3 regions of the Rummeliibacillus sp. SL167 genome follow, and region 2 is predicted to be linked to each of the others. Evidence: riboswitches for the same ligand, from Rfam matches in the RefSeq annotation. Region 2 holds a riboswitch; each other region holds the start of a gene.

Region 1 (10,250 bases), on a different contig from region 2:
GATAGTTAGAAAATTGAAATGTTCTTATGGATTGATGATGGATGATTTTAAAAAATGATCACAAATAAGGGGATGGTTGAGTTATGATGCAGACACCACTAGTATTAACAGATTTTATCAAGAGAGCAGAACGTTATTTTCCAAAGAAATTAATCATTTCACGAACAGCTGAAAATACGATCCATCGCTTCACATACAAAGAATTTGGGCAACGTACTCGAAAATTAGCACATGCGTTGACCAAATTGGGGATGAAAAGAGGAACGAGAGTGGGTTCCTTTGCATGGAATCATCATCGACACTTAGAAGCTTATTTTGCTGTTCCTTGTGCAGGAGCTGTCCTCCATATGGTTAATATACGTCTATCCCCAGAACATATTATTTATATTATCAATCATGCAGAGGATGAAATATTATTAGTGGATGGGGATTTGTTTCCATTAATAAAGAAAGCGATTCCATTATTGAAATCTGTGAAACATATTGTGGTCATGCAAGATGGCCTGGAACTACCTGAATCAGCACCAGATAATATTCATTCATATGAACAGTTGATAGCCGATGCAGAAGAATATGAGTTTCCAGAAGATTTAGATGAAAATATGCCAGCGGGAATGTGTTATACGAGTGCAACTACAGGATTTCCGAAAGGTGTTGTTTATACACATCGCAGTATAGTGCTGCACAGTTTAGCACTTGGTTTAGTAGATTCATTTGGACTTCACGAGAATGATATAGCAATGCCTGTTGTCCCTATGTTCCATGTCAATGCATGGGGAATACCATTCGCAGCTGTTAATTTTGGCACAACTCAAGTATTGCCTGGACCTATGTTCACACCCGCGTTGCTGTTAGATCTAATCGAGCAAGAAAAGGTGACCTTAACGGCGGGTGTACCTACGATTTGGCTAGGCGCATTAAAAGAATTAGAAGAAAAACCAAGAGATATATCATCCCTGCGTGCCATTGTTTGTGGTGGATCTGCATCACCAAAAGGACTCATCAAAGCCTTTGAGGAAAAATATAAAGTGCCATTTATCGTAGGATACGGGATGACGGAAACAACGCCAATTGTCAGCCTGTCTACTTATACATCTGAAATAGAACAATGGTCAAAAGAAGATAAACTAAATATTCGTGCAACCCAAGGTTTAACAGTACCATTAATCGAAACACGCATTGTAAATGATGATGGAGATGCTCCGTGGGATGGTAAAACGATGGGCGAGTTAGTCATAAGAGGACCATGGATCGCGGATAAGTATTACAATGATGAAAGAACCGCGGAAGCATTTAAAGATGGCTGGTTATATACAGGTGATATCGCGGTGATCACACCAGAGGGTTATATTAAAATAACTGATCGAGTAAAAGATCTTATTAAAAGCGGAGGAGAATGGATCTCTTCAGTGGATCTTGAAAATGCTTTGATGACACATGAAGGGGTGTTTGAAGCCGCAGTGATTGCAGTGCCAGATGAAAAATGGCAAGAAAGGCCACTTGCCTGTGTAGTTCTAAAAGATGGGAGCACAGCAACAAAAGAAGAGCTTTTTTCCCATTTAGAAGGACAATTTGCTAAATGGTGGATACCTGATGATATCGTTTTCTTAAAAGAGATTCCCAAAACATCTGTAGGAAAGTTCTTGAAAGCCAAACTTCGTGAGGATGTAAAAGGACGTAAACCATGATAGATTATGTATGCATTCATAGATTTATCCCACCTTTAACGGGCAAGTAAGATCCCCATCTCAAGATATAGAGAGAAACGAGAAAGATAGATGGGGGATGAAGAAAACCCCCACTGATGGAAGCTTCACTCTATTAGGTTTTTCAGATATCTACAATAAGAAAAAGAGCATTTCAATGAAAGTTTCAAAGAAATTGCTCTTTTTGCGTGTAAACCGTCTATTCTTCTATCAATTTATTAAAATGAAGGCGCTTATTTAATAGCATCATCACAGGAATACCTACAGCCATGACTGCAAATTCACCAGCCGCGCAAGTAAGCCATGTCAATAAGAATGGTTTAAGTGCAAATGGGATATCTCCCACAAGTTGGATCTCTATGGCGATTAGGAACATCATAATCGTAAATACGATCGTATTAAAGATCATACGTGTTGCCTGTCCTTTAATAAAGCGAGCTGACCAAATAGTAATGGCAAGCGATAAGATCGATTGCCCAACACCAAATGCTAAATCATACATACCAAGCGGTGAAAACAGATTGGCGATGAAGACTCCTAAAACAATACCTATCATATACTTTTTGTTAAAAACAACAAGATGATTGAACATTTCTGATAGACGAAATTGTATAGCATTGTAGCCAAAAGGTTGGACAAGCATTGTTACAGCAATATATAGTGCTGCAATAATCCCGTTGATAACCATTGATTTTACTTTCAATTTTTAGTTCCCCCTAGTTTTTTTACGTGGGATGGTTTCGAACCGCGATATTGTTAGAAATAAATTTACATTGTAAATATATTAAATGGAAATGTCAAATCATATTTTTGAAAATAGAAATGTATAACGCAGTAGATTGTTTAAAAGATTCACAAAACGGACACATTTTATAAAATGTATGGAGAATCCTTATAAACAAGCATTTCATCGCAGTGAAGCGTTGAAGTTCAACGCGATAAACTAATTTAAACATTCATAATATTATTGACGGTTATAAAAGTCTTCTGTAATAATTACTGTGTTTAGTTACTAAAAGAATAAGAGACAACAAGAATTTGAGGGGGATATTATGAAGAAAACGAAAAAGTACGCATTGCTTTTGATGACAACTATCATCGTATTAGCTTTAGCTGCGTGCGGTAGTAAAAATAATTCGTCATCTGATACAAAGGATTCTAATGCAACAGAAGGCAAAACATATAAAGTCGGAATTACACAAATTGTAGAACATCCATCATTAAACCAAGCTACAAAAGGTTTTAAAGCGGCTCTTAAGGATGCAGGATTAAAAGTTGAATATCAAACTGAAATCGCTCAAGGGGATCAAAGTGTTAATACGACAGCTGCCAATAACTTGGTAGGAAGCGGCGTCGATCTAATCTTTGCTAACTCTACACCAAGTGCACAAGCGGTAGCTGCGGCAACATCTGATATTCCAATTGTTTTCACATCGGTGACAGATGCAGTTGGTGCAGAACTTGTAAAATCAATGGAAAAACCAGGTGGTAATGTAACAGGTACGGTTGATACACATCCTGATGCTATTCCAAATACAGTTAAATTTTTATCAGAACAATTAGGTGCTAAAAAAGTAGGAATGGTGTTTAACTCAGGTGAACAAAACTCTCGTGCACAAGTAGATATTGCGAAAAAAAAAGCAAAAAAAGCGGGCATCACAATTGTTGAAGCGTCAGCATCAACATCAGCAGAAGTAAAACAGGCGACAGAATCATTAGTTGGTAAAGTGGATGCCTTTTATATCATTACTGATAATACAGTTGTGTCAGCTCTTGAGTCAGTACTAGACGTAGCAAATGATAAGAAAATTCCTGTAATGGTAGGGGAACTTGACTCTGTAGCACGTGGTGGTCTTGGAGCATATGGCTTTAACTATTATGATATCGGTTATGAAGCAGGTCAAAAAGCAGTGGAAATCTTGAAAAATGGTAAAAAACCAGCAGATATCCCTGTTGCATATCCTACAAAATTAAAACTTGAAATCAACAAAACAACAGCAGATAAAATTGACGTAGACGTCAAAGATGAATGGAAAGCAGAAGTAGTTAAATAGATAGGAGATGATTCTTTATGTTTACAGCAATTTTCGGCTCAGTCGAGCAAGGGATCATCTATGCAATCATGGCACTCGGAGTGTATATTACATTCCGAGTGTTAGATTTTCCTGATTTAACAGTAGACGGTAGCTTTGTAACAGGTGCCGCAACAGCAGCAACAATGATCACATTAGGATACAATCCGATCATTTCCACAATATGTGCAGCATTGGCTGGCTTTGCTGCTGGTTCCATTACAGGTCTTTTGCATACGAAGGCAAAAATCAATTCACTATTATCAGGGATCTTAATGATGATTGCTTTATATTCGATTAATTTACGAATAATGGGGCTGACAATAGATACAGCTGTTGGACGACCCAATATTCCACTTGCCAATTCCGATTCATTATTCACAGCATTCTCTGAATTCTGGGGAAAACTAGGAATCGATAAAGCTTTCAATGGTATGTTATCAAACATGGGAGTTGAACATGTTCCAAATACTTGGGGCACAGTTTTCATCATGTTTATTTTGACTTTTGCGATTAAGTTTGTCCTTGATTGGTTCCTCAAAACAGAAATTGGTTTAGCTATTCGTGCAACAGGTGATAATGGCAAAATGATCCGCAGCTTTTCTGCAAACACCGATACATTAACCATCTTAGGCTTGGGGTTATCCAATGGTCTAGTTGCACTATCAGGCGCTTTGATCGCACAATACGGTAAATTTGCAGATGTTGGTATGGGCATTGGGATGATTGTGATTGGATTAGCTTCTGTTATCATCGGTGAAGCTATTTTTGGTACCAAAACAATTGCTCGTACAACGTTTGCTGTTATTTTCGGAGCCATTATTTATCGAATTGTTCTTGCACTAGCATTGCAAGTTGAATTTTTAGATACAGGTGATATGAAGCTAATTACGGCTGTTATAGTAGTGATCGCGTTAGTTATCCCAACTTTAAGAGCAAAGCAAAAAGAGAAATCCCGCATAGCTAAACGCCGTGCTGAACATGCTAGAGCAGTGAAACAGGAGGGGAAGAGGAGTGCTTAAATTAGAAGGGATCAATAAAATCTTCAACGAAGCGACACCCGATGAAAAAATTGCTTTAGATAATATTCATTTAGAGTTGAAAACAGGTGATTTTGTCACTGTTATTGGTAGTAATGGTGCTGGTAAATCTACGATGATGAATATGATTTCAGGGGCCTTAACACCAGATCTTGGGAAGATTGAGATTAATGGCAAGGATGTCACTAGACTGCCAGAACATAAACGGTCGCATTTTATCGGTCGTGTATTCCAAGATCCAATGGCAGGTACAGCGCCAACAATGACGATTGAGGAAAACTTAGCAATCGCTTATTCACGTAATCAAAAAAGAACGCTTCGAATAGGTGTAGATAAAAAGCGCCGAGAATTTTTCAAGGAATCATTAGAAACATTGCATCTTAATCTTGAAAATCGTTTAAATGCCAAAGTTGGTCTGTTATCTGGTGGAGAACGCCAAGCTCTGTCATTATTGATGGCTACCTTTACAAAACCAAATATCCTTTTACTAGATGAACATACAGCTGCTCTCGATCCATCAAGAGCAGAGTTAATTACTAATTTAACAAAACAGCTTGTAGAAAAAGATAAACTAACAACGTTGATGGTTACACATAATATGCAACAAGCCATCGATTTAGGAAATCGTCTAATTATGATGGATAAGGGACAAATTATTTTAGAAGTCGAACCATCTCTGAAAAAAGATTTACAAATAGATGACTTGATGCTTCAATTCCAACACATACGCGGAGAGAAAATGGTATCCGATCGAACTTTATTAAGTGTGTAAAGTATCTAAAGAGCCTTGTAATCGGTAAAGATCTATTTGGAAAAATAAAAAGATCATTCGGAGAGATACTGATGGACGAGGTTTTTAAAGAGTTGAATATTATATCAAATTGAATATTAGGCGACTCTCTCGGTGTTAAGAATCCTAGGTTAAATAGGGTTCTTAATACCGAGTTTTTCTTTGCTGGCTGTAATAATGAATCCACGCTATAATGCGATCTTTATATGCTTTGTCATGAAATTAACTGTAAACAAGACTTTTTATAAGTAATTATTGCACTCATCGATGGTAAAAAATATTATCTTATTTTTTCTTGCAATATTTCAACAGAACTTAAAACATCAGGATCCGTATCATTCTTTAGTATGTTTATTAGTTTATAGAGTATATCTTTATCTAGTAAATAGTCCAATGTATTGGCGGCATCAATAACCGATATTCTTATTTCACTATCGCTATGATGAGCTAGTTGTATTAATTTTTCTGTATACCAATTTAAGTCTATATGATCCATTTCTTCTATATCTTGAGCAATGATATTTATTGCATCAATTATTTCGTCGATATTGTTTTCTTTTATAAAACGTTCTACCTCTTCTTGGGATGTTTGAGGAGCTCCATACTTTTCGAGTAAGAGTTCCCCAGTATTTTCTTGAATAAATAATTTTGAAATAAATTCACTAAAAGAATTAGCTATAGTTATGATTTCATTACTGTCATTATTGATATAAATAATGGGAGGTTCTGTTTTGGTATTTCGGTAATCAAAAGCAATCCATTCTGAACCATCTCCACTAATTAAGACAATATTTTTAGGCATGTCCCACTCTTCTAAATAATAGGGTGTTTCCAATATTCCTGAATCTTTACCAATTCCTAAGATGTGATCGATATACCCGGAAGTATCATCCCATGCAGTAGGTTTTGGACTGTGGAAAGCATTATAAATAATTTCCCCACCATTCTGAACTTTGAGTACATCAATATATTCTTTTGGTAATTGAATGTCAAAAAATTTTTCAGTTTTCTTAATATCAGAATTTTTCAGCTTTTTTAATTTGTATGTATCTTCAGGGTTACTTGCCCAAAATTTATTCATACGAAATTCATCCCTTCACATAAAAAAGTATTATAGACACATTATAATGTAAAATTTTTATAATTTAAATATTATTTTAAATTTTTGTTTACAATTATATGTTTTTAATGTAATTTATATTACGTTATCCTTTTTTGTAAAAATATATAAAAAATATTTTATAAGGAAAAGAGATGTTATATGAAAAAATGGTTTAAAATTACTATAAACTGTATGATTCTTATTTTATTGTTTAGTCTGATTCTTCCTAGCTATGCAAGTGCGGAATTGGATTCATCCGAGACTGAAGTTGATAAATATTGGAAATATGAAAATGGAGATTTAGGATTATTATCCGTTCCTAGGACCGGTAATTTATCCGGTTATGTTAATACATCAAGTGGACTACAAATATATGACGAGGTTGTATTTGATGATCCTTATTTAATTGATAACACATCTTCGGAAGATTTAAATTATAATGATACAGATAATCTATCATCATATTCAAAGATAGAATTCGAAGATACTACCTCACCGATTGATAGTGAAGATAATTATTTGGAATTATCAAAAGCGTATGATTGGATAACACCAGCATTAAAAGCAGCAACTTATGTTGTTGGAGCAAAAATATATGTTAGACAATACTTGAAGGAAACAACTAAAAAAATTCTTGTTAGGAATGGAAAATTAGCAGGGAAAAGCCATCCTAAAACTAATGTTAAATTTACTAAAAATGGTTTCCCAAAGTTTGAACATAAATATCAAGTTAAATTACCAAAAGCATATTGGAAATCGTCAAATACTAGACAATTTAACTGGGCTAATGAAAGGCTAAAAAGAAAAATTGAGATAAATTCTATTTATAGTAATAAATTTACTGTATATCAGCAATTGGAAATCAGATCTGGAAAGACTCCGTCAGGGTATGTATGGCATCATCATGAAAGAACAGGATATTTGCAGTTAGTAGATAAAAATGTGCATAAGAGAACTGGACATACTGGAGGAAAGTCTATTTGGGGTTCATTATAATTTGCTACCAAAAAAACCATTTTTCTTATCATTATTGATGGGCACTTTTATAACATCAAACACATTCATGGACGTAGTTTTTAAAGAGTTAGATATTATATCAAATTGAATATTAGGCGACTCTCTCGGTGTTAAGAATCCTAGGTTAAATAGGGTTCTTAATACCGAGTTTTTCTTTGCTGGCTGTAATAATGAATCCACGCTATAATGCGATCTTTATATGCTTTGTCATAATGACTAAAAACGGTCTTATATCTTAGAATATAGAAATAGTTTTCTAGCCATATAAAAAAATTCTATAAAAACCTTCTAAAACTTTTAAAATAGAGGCTTTGCCAAAACATGTGCTTGACGAAATGAATAGGCATATTTATTGGTAAAAGATAGTGTTTAATAGTTAATTTTAGCTTTAGCTAGATCTTCGCTGCGGCTTGCTCGAGTCATCGAAAATGCATACGCATTTCCTTCGTGCGGTGTTGATTCGATGAAGCCAATTCAATGTCCCATGGGAAAAGCGAACAGATGAGATCTTGCACGGAGCGATTTAAGGAACGAAATCTAAGAACACCACGTCCTGTGGCAACGACTCCGTGATAACATCCTGTTGCTCCCAGCGTTCGCCCGTAGGAAAGCGTGCAAGCCGTAGCGGAAATCAGTAGGACATCTAATTTTTATGCCAAGAACAGATTTTGGTGTAGAGTCTAAAAATATCAATTTTTTAAGTTTAATATCCAATTAAAGCTCAATTCTTTAATATCCGCTATAATAGAATCAACTTAAAATAATAGAGAATGGATGACCATTTTAATTTTTAAAAGATACATTTAAAAGTTACGATAATGGCTGTAAAATAGATGAAATAACATTGATAGAGAAAATCCTATATGTAAAGCTGGGAGCATTTAGATGAATAAATTTTTGCCGAATATGTGGAGTATTTGTTTATTACTGATTTTTGGTTTTTTAACGATCATCGGTGTCGTTGCACAAATAGCCAGCAATCCAGATTTGAATAGTTGGACGTGGCGTCAAATAGTGATGCTCGTTATAGGTATCGTCGTTTACTTTTTGTTTTCATTTTTAGGTTTTTATTACTTGATCGCGCGTATGAAAATGCGAGGGATCTGTTGGGATGAAGAAGGGGTATATGTAGATTTTAGCCACCATAAAATATACTGGCATGAAATTGAGGGTATCTATTGTACAAATTATCCTGGCGTCGGTAAAGCAACAGTGATCGCTACATCTACAAATTCTAAAAAAGACATCCAAAAGCGTCTTGATAAATTGAAATCGCCAGTTTCAAGGTATTCCTTTGATATTTTTTGGATCAGTGTACAAAAGTCCAAAATAATGCATGAGCAGCTTCTTTATGACTTTGAACAATATAAAAAAAGTCATATGGCTGCCTATCATAATGGTTATTTCATACAATAAAACCTCCAAAGATCATGGCTTCTTTGGAGGCTTTTTTACGATTATTTACAAAGGAAGATTTTCATTTTTATGCTTATAAGGAGAAGTTTTCTTAGGTATTGGCAGTGTTTATGACCAATTTTATACTAACAATGCAAACAATGTACGATCATTATTCACAACTTGGAATGAGAAGTTGTTGTTCTTCATACGTTCAAGTAATCCAGCATAATCTTCTGGACGTTTCAATTCAATCCCGACTAGTGCAGGGCCGCTTTCTTTATTGTTTTTCTTTGTATATTCGAAAGTTGTGATATCATCTTCAGGTCCCAAAACTTGAGTTAGGAATTGACGAAGTGCTCCTGCGCGTTGTGGAAAGCTGACTAGGAAATAGTATAGCAATCCTTCGTGGATAAGTGATTTTTCTTTGATCTCTTGCATACGGCTAATATCGTTGTTACCACCGCTAATAATACAGACGACGGATTTACCTTTGATTTGATCTTTATAATAATCGAGTGCAGCAACAGGCAGAGCACCAGCAGGCTCTGCGATGATAGCATGCTTATTATATAAGTCCAAAATTGTTGTACAATCTTTTCCTTCTGGCACAATAATGATATCATCTAAATATTTGTTACAAATTTCAAATGTTTTTTCACCCACACATTGAACGGCAGCACCATCAACAAATTTATCGATATGCGGTAATTCTACAGGATGACCTTCTGCAAGTGCTTTTTTCATACTTGCAGCACCAGCAGGTTCAACACCAATAATAGATGACTGTGGTGAAACATTTTTCACATATGTGGCAATTCCAGACATCAAGCCACCACCACCAATAGTACCGAAAACGTAATCTAAAGGCTCTTCAATATCGTTCATAATTTCAACAGCGACTGTTCCTTGTCCGGCAATAATCTCTGCATCATCAAATGGGTGGATAAAAATATGTCCATCTGCATCTGAGAATTCTATTGCACTTTTCGCGGAGTCATCGAAAGTATCTCCAGCTAAAATAATTTCGACGAATTCACGACCAAACATTCGAACTTGGTCAATTTTTTGTTTTGGAGTGGTTGTTGGCATGAAAATATGTCCATGAATACCTAAATGGGCGCAAGC
Region 2 (10,250 bases):
AGAATATCGTTATTCTTCATCAGTGTTTTCCTTTTATAAAAGTTCCATTTTATGCCATGCTATTTTGTAAAGTGATTGGCGTAGCTTGAAGCGACGAAAGCATCGGGCTTAATCTTTGGTTCCACTCCAATAGATTTTATCCTAGTAACCATTTCATTCACAAATTCTCGCGTTTTGTTGCGGTTTCCAGCTCCTATATCGATATGTCCTTCCATTGCAAAAGTTGAACCATCATATATATAGGGCAAAACAATGTCAATTAACTCTTTCTTTTTTTCTTCTGTAAACATGGAAACAACTTCTTCTGTAAATGAAAGTTCCAATGAAATTCTTTCATGTAGATGCAACATTTTTCGAGGTACAATGACTCTCCTTATACAAGCCCACACGCCATCTCCTTCCCGCAAAATAACTATACCTGTGATAAATATGGTATACGTTTTATGAACTTGTGAATCGGTTCCAATAATTAAACGATATTGTCCCTTTGGATTTTGATGCATAAAATTGGCTATATATTGAAAAACATCTTCGAAAGTCATATTTTTTTCTTGCAGATTTTGAAAAGGATCGTAATGAAATGAATGATTCATCGTTCACGCTTCTTTCCCTCAATAGGATAAATGTGTCTTCATACAAGTATATCCAACTGCTTTTCATTTCGTACAGGTGAATAACCATGCCAAGCGTGTTGATTGGGCAGAAATCAGGAAATATATTTGACATAATCCTTCAAAAATATGGATTCTTTGCTCCATTTATATAGATTTTCACTGCGGCATGCTTCTCTCCCCGCAGGAAAGCGAGCAAGTCGTAGCTGGAAACCAACGAATTCTTCCTGTTTTTACAAGTAAGACAGGCTAATCAACACGCCTATGAAAGATAATAATAAAAAGAAATGAATAACTGTCATTGTGAAAAGAAAAAACTTGAATATTCACTGAAATTATTTGATAATTTAAGGTATATTGAAACTGGGAGATGTACTTAGATGACGAATAAACTTGAACATAATGAAAAGTTAGAAAATCATTCGAATAGATTAGAAAATCGAGCACGCCTGTTAGTAAAATGTCCGGATAAACCTGGTATCGTATCGGTATTATCTTCTTTTTTACATAATCACAATGCCAATATTATTGAGTCTAGCCAATTTTCAACAGATCCAGAGAACGGTACGTTTTTTATTCGCATTGAATATCACTGTGACAATTTGCCAGCAAAAGCTGTAGAAATGGAAAAGGAATTTGAAAGAATCGCAGAAGATTACCAAATGGAATATCATTTTTACTATCGAAATGTCCGTCAACGTTCTGCCATTTTTGTATCAAAAGAACCACATTGTTTGTTAGAACTTTTATGGGAATGGCAAAATGGCGATTTAGAGATGGATATTGCACTCGTTATTAGCAATCATGAAACGGCGCGTCCGATGGTTGAAGCATTAGGCATCCCATTCTATTATATTCCTGCCAATAAAAATATTCGCGAGCAAGTAGAAAAAGAACAAATTCGATTAGTGGAAGAATATAATGTGGATGTTTTAATTTTAGCACGCTATATGCAAATTTTAACCCCCGAGTTTGTCGATCACTTTAAAAATCGCATCATTAATATTCACCATTCATTTTTACCAGCTTTTATTGGAGCAAATCCATATCAACGTGCATTTGCGCGAGGTGTTAAATTAATCGGTGCCACATCCCATTATGTAACGAATGATTTAGACGAAGGTCCAATCATTGAACAAGATGTAGAACGTGTAGATCACCGTGATAATGCAGAACAGTTGAAAAAAATCGGTGCGCAAATCGAACGTCGCGTCTTAGTAAAAGCTGTCAAATGGCATATAGAAAATCGGATTATCGTGGAAGACAATAAAACGATTGTATTCCATTGATGTTTCAAATATAAAAAAACAGGATTCTCTAAAAATCCTGTTTCGTAAAATAATCCTTAATCAATTAAAAAAAATCTGCTCATTCTACTAGTTAGATATGAGCAGATTTTTTCTCTTCATTCAGAGTATTTTGATGCTAGGCATTTTCGCTTATTGCCAGAAACCCCTTTAAAATAGCGTCTTTTCTTTTTTCTTCATTTTCATATATTTTTGATAACCGTTTGAGCGCAACTGACACGCTGGGCATGTTCCACAACCATCGCCTTTAATACCATTGTAGCATGTTAAAGTCTTCGTACGAACATACTCCAATTTTCCCATCTCATCGGCCATTTTCCAAGTTTCTGCTTTATCCAGCCACATTAACGGTGTGTGGATGACAAGATGTTCATCCATTGCCAGATTTAATGTCACATTCAATGACTTGATAAAGTTATCTCTGCAGTCAGGATAGCCACTGAAATCAGTTTCGCATACCCCTGTAATAAGATGTTTGGCTCCTACTTGATTCGCTAAAATACCAGCAAATGATAAGAATAACAAGTTTCGTCCAGGAACAAAAGTTGAGGGTAATTCACCATTTTCTCCTGCTTTGACCTCAATATCATCCCGAGTAAGCGCATTAGGTGCTAACTGATTGAGTAAGGACATATCTAAAATATGGTGTTTCACATTCAATTCTTTTGCGATTTCTTTTGCACATTCGATTTCAGCTACATGTCGTTGCTGATAATTGAATGTAACAGCCTCTACTTCTTTAAAAGTTTGTAATGCCCAAAATAAGCAAGTCGTGCTATCTTGTCCACCACTAAATACGACGATTGCTTTTTCATCTCTTAACACTATCATTCATCTCCTGATTTAATTTGCCCATTCTATTTTGGAGAAATTGGTCAAACGAAGAACAAGTACTCCTAAGAATTGCATGCCAATTTTGATCATAAGTTGTCCCAAGATCGCCATCCAAACAGCGTCCCATGGAACCATGCCTGCACCAATTGGGGATAGACCAACAATGACGAAAATAGAAGAGTCCAAAATCCCTCCAAATATACCACTATATAAGATCCGTAAGTTGATGGATGTCTTTAATCTTGAATATATTTCAGTATCTGTTGTTTCGGAAACTGCAAAACTAATGGCACTTGCGAAAACAATCCACAGTGTATCGCCTAGAACATAGCTAGAAATCGCGGATAAGAATAACGCAAGACCAATGAAAAGATAGGTATTTTTTTTACCATATTTGTTTTGTACAAGATCACGTAAAATGAACGTAGCTCCAATTAGAAAAGAACCGTAAGGGATAATAAAGACACCCAATTGAAGTGGTGCAAACTTTGCTGTAATAACATTTGCTAAAACAATTGCAGCAAGATATAAGATGATTCTCATTGAAAAGTCTCCTTTTAAAAAATGAAGTACATGATAAATGGTCGTTGATCTATGGGATAAAACGAATGCGCTCATCCATGTACTTAAAAGTCAATGTTTTGAATAACAATTACGCTGGAGGCGTAATTGATGTAATCATCCTTTACTCTATAGAAAATTCATTTTTTCATCTCCTCCTGCCGTTCTAAAAAGGAGAATGCTAGAAAAATAAAAAAACTATACCCTAAAGATATAGTTATCCCTAGTTTTTTATAGAGGGTTGTTCTAGTACCTCTCCTGCTCTGTAAGCATTGTATTCGATTCAATAAAGATTCTATCACACTTTTGGGAGAAGAGTCTCACAAAAAGTCCCCCACAAGAAAAATAAATCTAATCAAATGATTTCCACGTTTAAATATTGGAGTGGAAATTTATTTTATACGATGTTTTTATCCTGCTTTAACGGGCAGTAAGACCTCTACCATAAGGTTTAGAGAGAAATGAGAAAGATAGGTGGGGGATCAACTGCCGCATGCGCCCGATTGGTTCCGGGCGAACAGAATGTTGGTCACTCAGGTGTTGCCACAGGACGTGGCGTTTTTCACTTCCGTTCCTCTATTTCAGTGGGGATGAAGAAAGCCTCCACTGATGGAAGTTTCACTTTATAGGCACCTTTATGCTGGAATTTAGGTGTAACTCTTAATGTACAATTTGTCATCAAACAATATAAGTAAAAAATGATTTGAACATGTTTTTTGCATTATAGTGTTATTAACATTATAATGCTATTAACATTTTAAAGGAGTGATTGTTTTGTCCAAACATTTGAATCGAAAGCAATCTCGCCATCTACCTGCATTCATATTACTTTTTTTAAGAAAGCAAAAATTATATGGCAGCCAAATATTAGAAATTTTTCAGACGATTAAACCGAAATCTATGCAGGTAGATGGAGGTGGGATTTATAGAGTTTTACGAGAATTAGAGGAGGAGGGTTTTGTTTCCTCTGAGTGGATCACAGAAGGCGAGGGGCGTCCTAAGAGAATATATGAAATCAATGAGTCAGGTCTTCAAGAATTAGATAAATGGTATGAAGACATCCTTGGAAGAAAACAAATGCTCGATTATTTTATAGAAAAATATGAAGAAGGACAAAAAGGTGATGGAAATGAATGAAAAAATAACTACTCATTCAGTAAATCCTTGGATCATTTTTATCTTTGTTACAATAGGCACATTTATGGTAAATATTGATAGCAGTATTATTAATGTTGCGTTACCGACATTACAAAAGACATTTCATGTTTCTATAGAACAAGTACAGTGGGTTATTGTAGCCTATTTGTTGTTGATTACTGGCATTCTTCCTTTCATAGGAAGTTTATCAGATCAAAAAGGAAGAAAACGTTTTTTTCTATTCGGTATAGTCATATTCATCATTGGGTCAACACTCAGTGCATTAGCCTTCAATCTTCTTTTTTTGATTGTATCTCGTTGCATTCAAGCTGTAGGAGCGGCGATGATTATGGGGAATGTGATGGGAATTGTAGCGAATATTTTTCAAAGGGGAAATAGGGGAAAAGCTTTAGGAATGATTGGAGCGGTCGTAGCAGCTGGTACAATTATTGGTCCTTCTTTAGGCGGTTTTTTCATCTCACAATTTGGATGGCGCTCTATTTTTCTGATTAATATTCCATTAGGGATTATTTCAATTTTAGGATCAATATTTTTCTTACCTTCCTTTGATTCAGAAAAAAAGCAAAAATTGCAATTTGATTTAAGTGGTGCATTGTTATTTTTCCTAGCAATGAGCACGTTATTGTTTTTCATTTCAAATGAAAAAACAATAGGATGGAGCAGTTTAGGTGGATTATCATTATTAATTATATCAGTGCTAGCATGGATTATTTTTGTACGTAGGGAAAAATCGGCAGATAATCCGATGATCAATTTAAAATTTTTCAAAAATAGAAAGTTTACCATTCAGGTGTGTTGATTATCTATTTTATTCCAATTAAATATAGACAAAAAGAGAGATTCCTCTTGTAAAATGTAAGTACGACCAAACATTTACGAAACGAGGAATCTCTTATGAACAAGCATACCATGTTCCAAAATATGATTCAAAACTTTCTTTCAGAAACCGAGCTACAATCCATTTTAAAAGAATTTAACTATGCAGAGACAGCGCGCAAATGCACCGTTTCTACACTCCTTTCATATCTTGTCGCAGCTGCGGCGAATGAGTGGAAAAGCTTACGACATTCGGCTGATGTAGGTGCCAGCTTTGGATTAGTTTCCGTCGACCATTCGTCCCTTTCTAAGCATATGAAGGCGCTCGATTATGCCATCATCAAGCGCATTTTTGAAGTCCTCATTGGGAAGTTGAATCGTGCTACACAACGGTCTTTGAAGATGCCGAAAACCCTTTTGTCCATTGATTCCACAACGATTACGGTGGGGAAGACACGCTTACCGTGGGCGGTTTATCACGGTGAACGTTCCGGCATTAAATTGCACGTTAGCTTCTCGAATGAAACCGGTATGCCTCTTCAAATCGTTGAAACAACAGGCTTAAAGCATGATGGACCCATAGGTAAACAACTCGAAGACAAGCGCTTTATTCTTGTCGGAGACCGCGCTTATTTTTCGATTGATAAAGTGGATTCGTACGTAAAAGACGGGCAAGATTTTGTTTTTCGTTTGAAAGACAACATACAATTTAGTCGTAAAAAATCACTCAAAGGCAGTCGTACCAATAGTTCTAACGTGACGGCTGATTTCACATGCATCATCGGTACATCACAAAAACAAACACAAAAGCGTCATCGTGTCGTTCAATTTACGGATTATGAAGGAAAAGAAATGCGTGTGGTGACGAGTTTGATGAATGTCACGGCGGAAGAAATAGCCAATATGTACAAGTCTCGTTGGGCGATTGAAACGTTTTTCCGCTGGATCAAACAAAATTTAAACGTACCTGTGTTGTTTGGCACGACGAAAAATGCGGTGTTCAACCAACTATTCGCAGCGCTCATTGCGTATGTTTTATTGAAATGGTTGTACGTTCAAGTTCGTAAACAAATCAACCGAAAACCCTTGTCACTCACAGGATTTCAGCGATTGCTTCTTTGTGATGCTTTGCCTTTTGAATGGCGGCTGACACTCAAAGAAATCATCGAAAGGCATCGTTTGGTTTATGATGAAACTGTATAATTTTGGTTAATCAACACACGTGTTTACCATTGGAATTATCGCTACCTTTTTTTACTATTTTTTAATGATGTCAACTTATGTATTACTGCCATTGTACTTAAGCCATGTTTTAAAGCTTCCAGTGTTTTATATCGGGTTATTAATGACCCCACAAGCAATTGTCATGATTATTGCCTCACCATTAAGTGGTTGGTTAGCAGATAAAATTGGTACCCTTATTCCTGCATTAATCGGAATGGCTATTATTGCATTAGATTTATTACTAATAAGTCAATTCGATAGCACAACAACTCCCCATCAAATTGTTGTTGTCATGCTGATTCTTGGGATCGGGTTTTCACTATTTGCTTCACCTAATAATGTTTCAGTAATCGAGAGTCTTCCACCATCTCAGTCTGGAATTGCTGGCAGTCTAATTGCAACGATAAGAAATTTTGGACAAGTGACAGGGACGGCTGTCGGTATCCTATTGCTTAATATTGGACTCAGTAAGTATAGCGGTGACTATGTTCAAGCTGTAAATCTTTCTTTTATCGTAAATGTAATGATTGCACTTCTTACAATTTCCAAAACGGAGATCGTCTATTAGTTGGTGGATTCGGTATTTGTGGTACCCCTTTTACGCTCATCGATGTCATTGGAAGAAGTCATTCAAGAAAAATTTGTAACGCCATATCTCGGTGGACATGCAACGACTGAGCAAGTGGGCAATCGTATCTGTGAAAAATTGAAAACACGATTGAAATAGAAATTTGTCCTACTTTAACAGGCAGTAAGAGAAGCCAACTGCCTGTTAAAGCCCGACTGGTTCAACTAACACCTAGGGGGAGAAAAAATCCTCCTGGGAGAAGTTTCACTATGCCCCGCATGAACAGGTGGTAAGTTGCCATATCAAAATTCAGATTTAACAGATTTTTGGACAGGTCGTTTTACAATTGCATGGAAGGGAGAAGAGATTCGAATGACAGAAGAAAAATATTCTTATTTAGAACCGCCGAATGAAGCGGATATACTAGAAGAATTACAACAAGAATTCAATGAAGCGATTAAGGCACAAGAAGAACAACAAGGTTTTTTCAATCATTTATCTTGATTCAGCAGAAGACTCTCACCCTCAATAGGTGCTGAGATGAATGCTTGTTTTTCCTTGTTCAGCGGGTGTACAAATGTCTGCTGAATCAAGATAAAGCCTCCGGCGGATGTCACGGATTTTGAAGGGGAGCTTTTCGAGCAAGCTCGAAAAAATCCGAAATCAATTACGCTGGAGGCGTAATTGATTTAAGGTCTTACCATTGAATGCACAACAATATAAAGGATTTTTGGCATTTAAACAGTCTTTGTTCGACCCATAAACTTGTTATTTGAGCAATATTGATAAGGAAATGATGGGGCTTGTTGTATTCTCTACAAATTGCTGTAATTATTGCTTGACAACACATGGTGACGCATTGCGTGGGCTCACCAAAAATCTAGCATGGGTGGATAAACTTACTTATAATTATCGGTCAGCTAAGCTAACAAAAAAGCAGCGCGCTTGTCGCTTTTGGTATATAATTATTAACTATTATATGCGATATTAATCAAATGGGTTGATTATCTAGTTTCCCACAAACTGTTCGCTTTTTACGAGGATTTATTGGCTCCTTTCGTTTGATTATTCGCTCTCTCGGAGGATTTGTTTGCTCTTTCCGAAAGTTTATTCGCTCTTTCGGAGGATTTGTTTGCTCTCACAGGATATATTCGCTTTTTCCGCGGGACATTGGATTGTCTTCAACGAAGTATATTCATTGAATGAAGGAAACGAGCTAGCCGCAACAAGGAGCTACATAAATGGAGCTAAAAATACATGGTTTTTTAGAATTATGCCCAATCTATCACCTGTTTTTTCCCTAATCAACATGCTTGGATATTTAAATCAATATCACAATAATAAACGAGGAGTGAAAGGAATGCAATTTCATACAACAAAATCATTTGTTTTGGCATCTGCATCGCCACGTCGAAAGGAAATTTTTGCTCGATTCCACATACCGTTTGAAATCGTGACATCTGATGTAGAAGAAACAAGTGTCCAAGCATCTGAAGCATCACAATATGTCACAGAGGTAGCCTTATTAAAAGCGCGAGATGTTAGGGAAAAATCACCTGGAAGCGTCATTATTGGGGCAGATACAATTGTTGTGAAAGATCATCAATTACTTCATAAACCAACAAGTCATGATGAAGCTATATCTCATCTTCGCTCACTCCTAGGTACATCTCATCAAGTGTTAACAGCTGTTGCTATTATTGATGAAAACGGCATAGAAACAACTTTTGTGGAGACGACAAAGGTGATTTTCAAAAATGTTTCGGATGAACTATTAGAAGCTTATGTAGCAACCGGCGACCCATTTGACAAAGCGGGTGGATATGGGATCCAAACGGATGGTATTTTTTTGATTGATCGAATTGAAGGAGATTATTTAAATGTAGTCGGCCTGCCATTAGCATCATTATATGAGCAACTTATCGCTAGAAAACTTATTTTTTTATAATCGGGTTCATTTCATCATGCAGAATCTAGATGAAAACACGAACGTTCCCTATAAATATGGATATCAATATTCAGATTTGTATGTTCCGTAAGCCCGAAATATAAAAAATACCTTTTCGGTACGCTCGATGAATAGCCAACTATCTGAAATTTTTTTCGGATAGTTGACTATTTTGCACAAGTCGCTTGGATGTTTTTTGACTAAGGCATGTAATCATTTAAAAGTTCTGGCTAATGATAGATTGGTAAATTGGGGAGCTCGCTGAATAGCTTCACGAGGTACTGATAGAAATCAATCCAGTTTTTTTGCTTTCATATTTGGACACGTCCTCTCGTTTGTTCTATCATATTAATTTAACTCGAGTGTGTCCATACATCTATACTACATTCAACTTGAATAATGGAAAAAAATTAAATGGTGGAAATTTTGGAGAAAGAGTTTATTGATTCCCCTCGTTTAAAAATTCTCTTATTCATATTCTATTTAATTGTAAATTAAGATAAAAATAGGTAAAATGTAAATACGCAGATCATCCCTATGGATAACGGAAACGATCCAACTAACAAATATTTGGGCGTATCCATACTGGCATAGACTATCTAAGACTAGGAGGAGATATTGATGATGACTTTCGTAATTGAACCATGATTTTCCAAAATTTAAAAGGAGTATTTTTTATTTATGAAAAAAAGAGACCTTATAATTTTAGCCGTGATTATTTCGATAGTTTTAATCGTGATGTGTTGTACTATGATTTTTATTTGCTTTGAATTAGTTAAATTAAATAATTCTTTACAAACATTAATAAATAATTTTGATAGTTTAAGTAGTTTCATTATGAATATAGATTGGGAGAGATGAACTTGAAAAAAATATTAGCATCAATAAGTGTCATACTTATTTGTTGTAGTCTTTTTCTTGGTAATTTTGGAATTACTGTCTCAGCAGAATCAACTTTAACTAAAGATGATCCGAATTGGAGTTATGTTAATGACAATGGAATTAAAATTAATAAAGAACAGTATAATAATCTGATTTCTCAGGGGTTTGAACCTTTAGATATTCAAATCATGAGCCAATAGGCCTTTGATTTAAATAAAGATATTCAAGCGACAGAAGTTTCAGAAACTGTTAAGTACATCAAAACTTCTGCTGTGTACGATAAAGGCACTGCTGGCTTCTCTAACGACAAACCGATAAAATTTGTAAATACAGAATTAACT
Region 3 (10,250 bases), 340 kb from region 2:
AAGGCACTTGTTTGCACCTCGGCTAATAACATACTATTTTACACTTTAAATTGATGCGCTAATTCTTGCAATTCAACAGATTTTTTACTTATTTCCTGAATAACCCCTGTTATTTCTTGCAATGTCGCATTTTGTTCTTCTACAGAACCAGAAATAGTGTTTGTCGATTCAGCAGATTGGACGGCTTGTTTTGCAATCTCTTCAACTGAAGCTGTAACTTCCTCAGTTGCTGCTGATAGCTGTTCAGAAGTGGACGTTACTTCCTCTAAGCTATTTGTCATTTGATTAACTGAACTAGAAATATGACCAAAAGCTTCCGTCGCATTTGTAATAACATACACACCATCTTGAACATTCGTTAAATTACTTGTTACGGATTTCGCTACAATTTCTGTATCATTTTGAATTGTACTTATTAATGAGACAATTTGCTCTGCAGAATTTTTGGATTCCTCTGCTAATTTCCGAACTTCGTCAGCCACAACCGCAAATCCTTTTCCATGCTCTCCTGCTCTTGCAGCCTCTATAGCAGCGTTTAAAGCCAGTAAATTCGTTTGATCTGAAATCTCTGTAATCGCTTTTGTCATATTCTGTATTTCAGCTGATTGATTTTTTAGACGTGTGATTAATTCATTTGTTTGATCTGTTGTTTTAGATATTAACAAAACTTGTTCTTTGGCAACATTCAATATTTTCCTACCATTTTCTGCAAGTTCTGATGCTTGTTTTGCTTTATCAAATAGCGATTGAGAATTTTCTGCGATTGATTGGACACCTGCTGCTGTCTCGTTCATAGCTTGTGCTGCATCTTTTGCGATAACAGCCGAGTCATTTGCGCCTCTCGAAGTGACTTCGACACTATTTGATACTGCATCAGCTGCACTAGAAATCTCCTCAGTTGAAGCCGCAAGTTCTTCCATTTCTGCAGATAACTGACGTGAACTTTCTCCTATATTGATAATAATCGTTTGTAAATTTTTCTTCATTTCATTAAAAGATGACGCCAATGTTGCAATTTCATCTTTTGACTTCACAACAATATCATCTTGCGTTAAATCTCCAGATGCAATTTGTTTCGCACCTTCTACGACCTTTAATAGAGGCTTCACAATGATCCGTCTTACTCGATTCATAAAAAGAAGAGCTGTAATCATACCGCAAATGGCAATGATAATCGAAGCAATTTTTGCTATAAAAGCACTATGATTGACGTTGGCCTTTGCTGCAGCCAGTTCCTTTTGCTGATATTTTTCAATAGCAGTGATATTCGTCATTAAACTTTGGTGAGCGGACTCCGCATTATTCAATTCTAAAGCTACGCTATCGTCTTTTCCCGCTTTTTTATACTCGATGATTTTATCTATGACTTGATTGTAGGTAGCTATTGTCTCACTCATACTCTTTGTATAATCCTTGACAATTTTGGAGTCAGCACTTTTCTGAAGCTCATCAATCAATTTTGTTGTTTTTTCTTGATATCCAGTTAATTTTTGAGAATTGGATGCATTATTATCAATAATAAAACCTCTTAAATATAATCCTTCACTGGAAATATTCGACTTAATTTCATTAACCTTTTTTAAATTAGTTACATTGTCATTGATAACGCGACCAAATGAGTCGACTACGCTATCCATTCGATTGCCATTTAACCCCATGAGAATCATTATGTAAACAAACAAAATAATAAAGCCTAAGCTTATTTTCCTTTGAACAGACAATCTATGTCATCTCCCACCACAATGAATTTTATGCTATATAAATAAATACAATTTTATACCAGCATGATTATCGAGTCAATAGTAATGGAACTTTCTTACTAATTATCCCGTATATTAAATATTAAAGTAAATAATTAATTGGACAGAAATACCTTATTCTATAAACATTTATAAAAAAAAGAAAGGTACAGAATGCTGTTAAATCAACAATCCGTACCTTTTGTACCGTACACATTCTTCTTCTAAAAGAAGACAATTTTTTGCATCAAATCTTAAATTTCTTAACAGCATCACTTTGTTCAATCGCCTTATTGGTTAAGTCGTTTGAAACAGATGTGATTTCTTCTATTGTTTCTGCCACTTGCTTCACATTGTCGCTTACTGATTCTATTTTTTTAGTTGAATTTTCAGAAGATGTTGCAATTTCACTTACTGAAGCCGCAACCTGCTCTGCCGCAGCAGAAATTTCTTCCGTTATAGCAGATACATCTTCAATTTCTGATTTCATATGATCTACAGCTTGTACAATCGTTTCAAATGAAGTCCCTGCTTTTTGAATTAAATGGACACCATCTTCAACTGTGTCTAGATTGTCTAAAATCGCTTTTTCGACATCTTTTGTGTTCTGCTGTATTTCTACTGTTAGACGTTCGATTTGACTAGCTGATCGGTTAGATTCTTCTGCTAATTTCCGAACTTCATCTGCCACCACAGCAAATCCTTTTCCATGTTCCCCTGCTCTCGCTGCCTCAATAGCTGCGTTTAACGCAAGTAAATTTGTTTGTTCTGTAATATCCGTGATCACTTTAAGTGTATTTCCAATTTCCACTGATTGTTTATTTAATGATTGGATTAAATCTGTTGTATCCTTTGTTGATGAATGGATAAGCACCATTTGTTTTTCAGCATTAGAAATTTCTTTTTGTCCGCTATTAGCAATATCAGATGTTTCACTTGCAGAGGTATGTAGATTTTGTGCGGATTCCGCAATTTTTTGGACACCTGCTGCTGTTTCATCCATCGCAACTGCACTTTCTTTTGCAGCATATGTGGTTGATTGGGCTGTTTTTGATGTAACTTCAAGATTTTGTGATACTTCATTTGATGATGCAGAAACTTCTTGTGTAGAGGCCAACAATTCTTCCGCAGAAGAACTCAAGTGCTCTGAACTAACCGATAAAGAGCTTAATAAGTCTTTTAAAGAGTGCTTCATTAGATTAAATGATTTGGATAGTTGTCCAATTTCATCTTTCGAACGTACTTCAATATCTGGCTCCGTTAAATCTCCCTTAGCGATTACATTGACTGATTCATTTAACTTTACAATTGGTTTCGCAACTACTCGATGCATATAATAAGCCATCAAATAACTAAAAATAACAATAGCAATTACAATGATAATCCCAAGAATCAACGCATTTTTGGCTATGCTTTCAGATTTGGTTTCCGCCTGTGAAAATAACACCTTTATATATTTTGACAAATCTTGGGTAGCATTCAGTGTTTCTAAATAGGCTGCTTTCCCATTCGTATTTGTCTGTTCAATAGCTTCTTTGTGTTTACCACTCTTTTGCAAATCAAGTACTTGATCCGAAAATTTATCATAATTGTTCACTTCAGTAGATACTTTCGTCAATAATTCTTTCGATTTTTGACGCTGTAAATTTCCTTCTAAATTCTCTATTTCCTGATTCAATTGTTTTCTAGTATCCATTAATGTTTGTAAATCTTCTTCATTTCCTAAAAGATATGATCTAATTAATTGAGCTTTTTTAGCAGTTAAACTTTCAATTTTGGCTGTTGCACTAATTTGAGGTAAGCCCGTATTTATAGTTGAGCTATATTGTTGGTTTATCTTGTTTAGCTGACCTAATATAACTAAAAATGCAGCAATAATAATCAAAATGATGATAGAAAAACTACCCAAAATCTTTTTACTAATAGACATAATGTTCCCCCATTTGACAATTTTCTTAGTTCCTATCTCTTAGTTCTTACATACCATATTATATAGGAAATATACGAACATGAATAGTCTTATAGTAAATAAATAGATTATCAATCGGCAGTTCCATACACAAAAAATACACGATAGGAAAGTTCTTTATAAATAAAATTTTATTAGTTTTTCAGGCGTGTTAATTATCCAATTATATCCATAAAATTAGGTATTCGTTGATTTTCGCTACGCTACGGGGTCTCATCTATTCGCTTTTCCCGCGGGAGCGTACACTAACATTGTTATTTATTTAAACAAATGGAAATATCAAACTAGTTCTCACTCTATCTTGACCAAGAAAAAAATTTTTTCACACGAAAAAACTCTAGCAAACGTTGATATAACAACATTTTAAGAGGGAGTCGAGCAATCCTCCGCTCCAATCGTTATAAATGACGCTAAAATACAGAGCTTTTCAAAATTACACCAAACAAACATCTCTAATTTTTGTAAAATCAACACGCATGAAATTTTATTAGTTTTTATACACTATTCAATTAAAGAGCAACTTCATAGACGGAAACTAGTTTTTTTGAAGCAATCAAAGCTTACAGCCAGTTGATTCCAAACCTACTACTCAAATCTTGAGGTAATGTCTGACTATATCAATACTGTGAGACAAACGAACAGTCCAAAATCTCCACTTCATGCTTCATTTTTTTGATGGTCCTTCAATTGTCGAAGAATTCGTTTTCTATATGCCACAAGTTGCCATATTGTTAATAAAATCACGATCCACAAAAAAGGTTCCTTTACACTGAAACCAACAGAAGACTTACCGCCTGCTAACGGCAAGATAAACATTAATACGATCAAATAAGTCATCACCGCCACTTCGACATAAAAATGCATCATTCTATCTTTGATCGCTGGCGTATATACACTAAACAATAATAATCCGAACCCTACTATCATCCAAGTGATATTTGGAAAGGCTTTCCATATCGTCCATTGCTGATAGAAGTCAAAACACATTAATAATGTGGCACCCAATAACCCACTCACTAATTTAAAAATATTCAATTCTTACATTCCTTTCGATTCAGCATAGCTTAATGCAACTTCATCTCGTGTAGCCTTTTCCTTATCCTCTACCAGGGTTAGGTTAAAACATTTGATCTTTTCAAGCAGTTATCACATTACCTATCTTTTGCCCATTACTTGAGTCATACTGCCTGTTTGATACACGATAAAAGGGGCATTTATCCATTCTTGTTTATACGAAAAAACCGACAAACCCTATTTTATACGCCTCTCTTATTCCCCCATATATATGTATGTAATTGAGGAAGTACCTTCACGTTTGTCACATCATCATCCGAAAGAACTTTTTCGATTAACCATTCATACTTTTGTAAAAGTTTATGGACTAACTTTAAATGATCAGTTGTAGTAATATCAGCATTTCCAACTTGAAAATAGAAAGAAACATCTGGATAACGATGATGAACCTGTTTACCAAATTCATAGTCCTCATTATTGAAAATAACAACTTTCAGTGAAACTTGGTGATCATTCTGTCCCCTTTTCAATTTTGCGAATATTTCATCGAGAACCGCAAAGTTTGTTTTCATCCCTGAACTTGGGGGCTTAGGAGAAATAGTTAGTGCATCTATTTCATAAAACCATTCCTGCCACTTGCTTCCTTGGGTTTCTACACCGATCTGTATATTTTTTTCTTTTAATAAAGATATCAAATCACTGAGGTTTTTCAATAAAGCAGGGTTTCCTCCCGAAATGGTTACAAACGAAAAACCATCTCCTCCAATATGCTTTAACTCATCCCATATTTCTTCAGCTGACATTTGCACAATTTGCTCTTTCCCAGTACCATCCCACGTAAAAGCAGAATCGCACCAAGAGCAGGAATAATCGCAACCTGCTGTACGAACAAACATTGTCTTTTGACCAATAACCATTCCTTCACCTTGAATGGTGGGACCAAAGATCTCCATCACGGGAATTTTACTCAATTTCCATCCACTCCCGTCTAGCTTCAGCATAGCTCGTCGGTGTTTCGAACAAACGTACAAATTCAACACGAGCATCATTGCCTAAATTTTTCTTGTGCAAAGCTTCTGCCATTTTTTCGTAAATCCAAACTACGATATTCTCTGCTGTTGTATTCATTAGAGGAAGTGTCTTGTTTAAATAGCGATGATCCAAATGAATTTCAATTTTTTCTTTCCAGATATTCTTTATATCATTAAAGTCGATCGTTAAACCTCGATCATCTGTGAATCCGCTGATACCAAATACAACTTTATACGTATGACCATGCAGATTTTTACACTTTCCTTCATAGCAGTGTAGATGATGAGCGGCATCAAAAGTAAATTCTTTGCTAACGAGCACTCGTTTCGAATGATATTTCAATTGCTTTCGATCAATATCTTCATCTATCTTTTGTAACTGATCGATAATTTCAAAGTCATACATATTTCAAAACTCCTTATAAAGTGAAACTTCATCAGTGGGGGTTTTCTTCAGCCCCACTGAAATAAAAGAACTCAGGTTAAAAGCGCCACGTCCTATGGCAACACCTGAGGGGCCAACATCTTGCCCGCCCGAACCAATCTTACGGGCAGTTGATCTCTCATCTATCTTTCTCGTTTCTCTCTATATCTTGAGATGGGGGTCTTACTGCCCGTTAATGCGGGATAAAAAAACAGCACCTTAAGAAAAGTACTGTTTTCTTAGTTTTTTTAAGAGGGTAGCTAGAACCTCTGTAGCGTATGCAATTTTCCTCGCAAGTGAGATCTCCACCAGTTCAAAAACAAGCACTAAGTAGAGAATACTGTGCGGATAAGTTCAATGGGTTTAATTATAGTATTCATTTTATCTTTCTATTATCAGTAAATCAAGGTTGTACGTATATCTTTTAGCATCCAATGTTTCACATCCATTGAATAAATGCTATAAATTTCGACAAGATTAGTGCTAAGTATAAAGATAGATGAATTTTTAGGGGGCTTTTCATGAATATTGCAGATCGACTCGTGATTATTGGATTCACTATAATAGCAATCGTTATGATCACTATTGTTATTTTTCTAGTATATATGATGGTATTTGATCGAAATCAAAAACGGCATGCCGTTTTAAGAAACTATCCAGCCCTCGGCAGAATCCGATACTTTTTTGAAAAAATTGGTCCTGAAATGCGTCAATATTGGTTTAACACAGATCTTGAAGGCAAACCATTTTCACGATTGGACTACGAGCATATTGTAAAAGGAGCAAAATATATGAGAGAAGTTGCTGCCTTTGGCTCAAAACGTGATTTTGAAACAGGAGGTTTTTATGTTCGTAATGATATGTTTCCTAAGTTAACGGAAGAATTAAAATTGGATCAATACGTAAAAGTCAAAACAAAACGATATATTTTATTGAAAGATCCACTATTTTCACAGCGAGAAGAAAAATGGGAGGATGAGGAGTCATCTGCCTATTTATTACATGATGATGATGCCATTGTCATCGGTTCTAAAACCAAACATCCATTTGTCGTAAAAAGCCTTATTGGAATGTCAGCGATGAGTTATGGTTCCTTAGGAAATCAAGCGATTACAACATTATCGGAAGGATTGGCTTTAGCGAAAGGAACATGGATGAACACAGGTGAAGGTGGTCTTTCTCCCTATCATTTAAAAGGTGGGGTTGATATCATTATGCAAATTGGGCCTGGATTATTCGGTATTCGAGATCAAAATGGAGAAGTAGATTGGGATGAGCTAAAAAAGAAAAGTGAAATCCCAGAGATCAAGGCCTTTGAACTCAAGCTCGCTCAAGGTGCCAAAGCACGAGGTGGACATATTGATGCTGAAAAGGTGACACCTGAAGTGGCAAAGATCCGAAGAGTAGAACCCTATCATTCAGTAGATAGTCCAAATCGGTTCCATCAGTTTAATAATATAAAAACGATGTGTGACTTTATCGAAAAAATTAGAAATCATACTGGTAAACCAGTTGGTATGAAAATTGTTGTGGGTGGAAATGACAGTATTGAAGAATTAGCAAAATATATGAAAGAATCTGGAAAAGGACCGGACTTTATAACCGTTGATGGCGGCGAAGGTGGTACCGGAGCCTCCTACCAAGAACTAATTGACAGTGTTGGTCTACCAATTAAATCGGCATTGCCAATTGTTGTGGCAACATTAACAAAATATGGGGTTCGACATCAAGTTAAAATTATCGCTTCCGGCAAAATGTTTACACCCGATCGAATTGCTATTGCTCTCGCAATGGGAGCAGATTTAGTCAATATCGCTAGAGGATTTATGATTACAATAGGCTGTATCCAAGCAATGAAATGCAATTCCAACGCCTGCCCAGTTGGAGTTGCCACTACCGATCCTGATTTACAAAAGGCATTGGTCATTGATGAAAAAAAATACAGGGTAGTAAATTACCTTATTACTCTTCGAAAGGGACTATTTCGTATTGGTGCAGCTGCCGGCATCGATTCTCCTGTCCATTTTAAGCCCGAACATATTATGTATAAAGATGATAAAGGTGTTGTCATCTCTTTAGAAACGATCCTTCAAAAAATTAAACAACAAATAATAAAGTGAAACCTCGTATAGAGTTGTCTGAAATGCAATTTATCATCCATTGACACCACTGAAAAAGTCGATGTGCTTTCAAAGATAGGAGAAAAATCACCTTTTGACTCATCATCAAAGAAAAAATAGTTTCTTATCAATGAAAAGATAGTTTTCAGTGGTCTCAAATCTTTCATACAAATATTAAAAATTTTTATAAATACATGCAATTCACAGCAAGATTCTAATGATGGTGAACTAGCAAAGAGAATCGTTACCTTGCCATCCGTTATTGTCACCTCAGCAATAATTCATCCTATCTTTCCCTCATCAACACGCCGAGATTCATATTTTTTTGACAATCATAGAGATTAATGATACGATAACCATTGATTTTTTATAAATCCTATCAGAATACTCGGAGGTTACTATGAGAAAATATTTTTCGCTTATGTCACTGCTAATTGCATTAACTTTAGTTCTTGTAGCATGTGGCTCAAACAACAACAAAGATGAAAAGGAATCTTCAACGTCTAAAACAACAGACTTGTACGATACGATTAAAAAAGAAGGCGTTTTAAAAATTGGAACAGAAGGCACTTACCCACCCTTCACATTCCATGATAAATCAAACAAGCTTACTGGCTTCGATGTTGATATTGCAACAGAAGTAGCAAAACGTTTAGGTGTAAAGGCTGAATTTAAAGAAACACAATGGGACGCCATGTTTGCTGGACTTGATGCCAAACGATTCGATATGATTGCAAACCAAGTAGGTATTCAACCAGATCGTCAAAAAAAATACGATTTTTCTGATCCATACATCGAATCAGGTGCGGTGTTAATCGTCAATAAAGATAATAATGAAATTAAATCTTTTGAAGATATAAAAGGTAAAAAATCTGCTCAATCATTAACAAGTAATTATGGTCAAATGGCTAAAAAATACGGAGCACAATTAGTGGGCGTAGAAGGATTTACGCAAGCAATATCTCTTATTGGTTCTAAACGTGTAGATGCAACTATCAATGATAAATTGTCATTCTTGGATTATCAAAAATCACACCCAAATGCACCAATCAAAACCGTAGATGCTGAGTCCGATTTAGCACAAAGTGGTCTAATGTTCAGAAAAGATAGCGACAAGTTAGTGGAAGCAGTCAATAAAGCATTAAAAGATATAAAATCAGACGGAACATACGCAAAAATCTCTGATAAATGGTTCGGTGAAGATGTTTCTCCTAAATAGTATTTTTCAAGATCCTGAGCGATTCGATCAATTAGTATCGATTGCTCAGTCTTCTCTTTTACCAATGGTAAAAGGAGCCATTCAATATACGATTCCACTAACGATTATCACTTTTGTTCTTGGACTAATTCTTGCTATCTTGACAGCGCTAGCCCGGATTTCAGCAAGTAAAATTTTGAATACAATTGCACGTATCTATGTTTCCATTATTCGTGGAACACCTTTACTTGTTCAATTGTTTATTATCTTTTATGGATTACCTAATTTAGGTTTTACAATAGATCCATTTCCATCTGCGATCATTGGATTCTCACTAAATGTAGGCGCTTATGCCTCTGAAATTATTAGAGCCGCCATTTTATCCATTCCTAAGGGGCAATGGGAAGCTGGCTATTCTATCGGAATGAATCGTACACAAACACTTAAACGCATCATTTTCCCTCAGGCTGTTCGTGTATCTATTCCGCCATTATCAAATACTTTTATTAGTCTTGTAAAAGATACGTCACTGGCATCGCTTGTCCTTGTATCTGAAATGTGTCGAAAAGCACAAGAAATAGCTTCGACGAACTATGAATTCTTACTACTCTACTCTGAAGTAGCTATTTTATATTGGATAATTTGTACTGTTCTTTCTATTATTCAAGGACGAATTGAATCCCGGCTAGATCGATATGTATCAAAATAATAATAGAAGGACAAAAGACTTCTGGTATTAAGTCAAGTATATGATT

The links. A riboswitch is a leader RNA that binds a small molecule or an ion and turns the genes downstream of it on or off. The one in region 2 is predicted to bind preQ1.
Region 1: linked by a shared signal. The riboswitch ahead of FEZ13_RS12160 (QueT transporter family protein) and the one ahead of FEZ13_RS05350 (VUT family protein) in region 2 are both predicted to bind preQ1.
Region 3: linked by a shared signal. The riboswitch ahead of queD (6-carboxytetrahydropterin synthase QueD) and the one ahead of FEZ13_RS05350 (VUT family protein) in region 2 are both predicted to bind preQ1.

Annotation. Positions count from the first base shown of each region.
Region 1 is NZ_VCBM01000002.1:154,042-164,291, forward strand. It holds gene FEZ13_RS12155 (long-chain fatty acid--CoA ligase) at 84-1,688, shown strand; gene FEZ13_RS12160 (QueT transporter family protein) at 1,906-2,394, opposite strand; PreQ1 riboswitch class I at 2,417-2,461, opposite strand; gene FEZ13_RS12165 (ABC transporter substrate-binding protein) at 2,759-3,760, shown strand; gene FEZ13_RS12170 (ABC transporter permease) at 3,778-4,800, shown strand; gene FEZ13_RS12175 (ABC transporter ATP-binding protein) at 4,793-5,590, shown strand; gene FEZ13_RS12180 (SMI1/KNR4 family protein) at 5,889-6,689, opposite strand; gene FEZ13_RS12185 (HNH endonuclease) at 6,870-7,706, shown strand; gene FEZ13_RS12190 (hypothetical protein) at 8,613-9,143, shown strand; gene ilvA (threonine ammonia-lyase IlvA) at 9,264-10,250, opposite strand, start outside.
Region 2 is NZ_VCBM01000001.1:1,179,222-1,189,471, reverse strand. It holds gene FEZ13_RS05365 (ribonuclease H-like YkuK family protein) at 60-593, opposite strand; gene purU (formyltetrahydrofolate deformylase) at 992-1,900, shown strand; gene queC (7-cyano-7-deazaguanine synthase QueC) at 2,069-2,749, opposite strand; gene FEZ13_RS05350 (VUT family protein) at 2,762-3,295, opposite strand; PreQ1 riboswitch class I at 3,531-3,575, opposite strand; gene FEZ13_RS19375 (hypothetical protein) at 3,775-3,942, shown strand; gene FEZ13_RS05345 (PadR family transcriptional regulator) at 4,088-4,450, shown strand; gene FEZ13_RS05340 (MFS transporter) at 4,437-5,270, shown strand; gene FEZ13_RS05335 (IS4 family transposase) at 5,366-6,490, shown strand; gene FEZ13_RS05330 (MFS transporter) at 6,510-7,079, shown strand; gene FEZ13_RS20560 (hypothetical protein) at 7,080-7,238, shown strand; gene FEZ13_RS05320 (hypothetical protein) at 7,374-7,583, shown strand; gene FEZ13_RS05310 (Maf family protein) at 8,440-9,027, shown strand; gene FEZ13_RS05305 (hypothetical protein) at 9,891-10,109, shown strand.
Region 3 is NZ_VCBM01000001.1:837,711-847,960, reverse strand. It holds gene FEZ13_RS03820 (methyl-accepting chemotaxis protein) at 39-1,721, opposite strand; gene FEZ13_RS03815 (methyl-accepting chemotaxis protein) at 1,987-3,669, opposite strand; gene FEZ13_RS03810 (hypothetical protein) at 4,366-4,743, opposite strand; gene queE (7-carboxy-7-deazaguanine synthase QueE) at 4,965-5,693, opposite strand; gene queD (6-carboxytetrahydropterin synthase QueD) at 5,686-6,159, opposite strand; PreQ1 riboswitch class I at 6,411-6,453, opposite strand; gene FEZ13_RS03795 (FMN-binding glutamate synthase family protein) at 6,699-8,297, shown strand; gene FEZ13_RS03790 (amino acid ABC transporter substrate-binding protein) at 8,698-9,516, shown strand; gene FEZ13_RS03785 (amino acid ABC transporter permease) at 9,500-10,204, shown strand.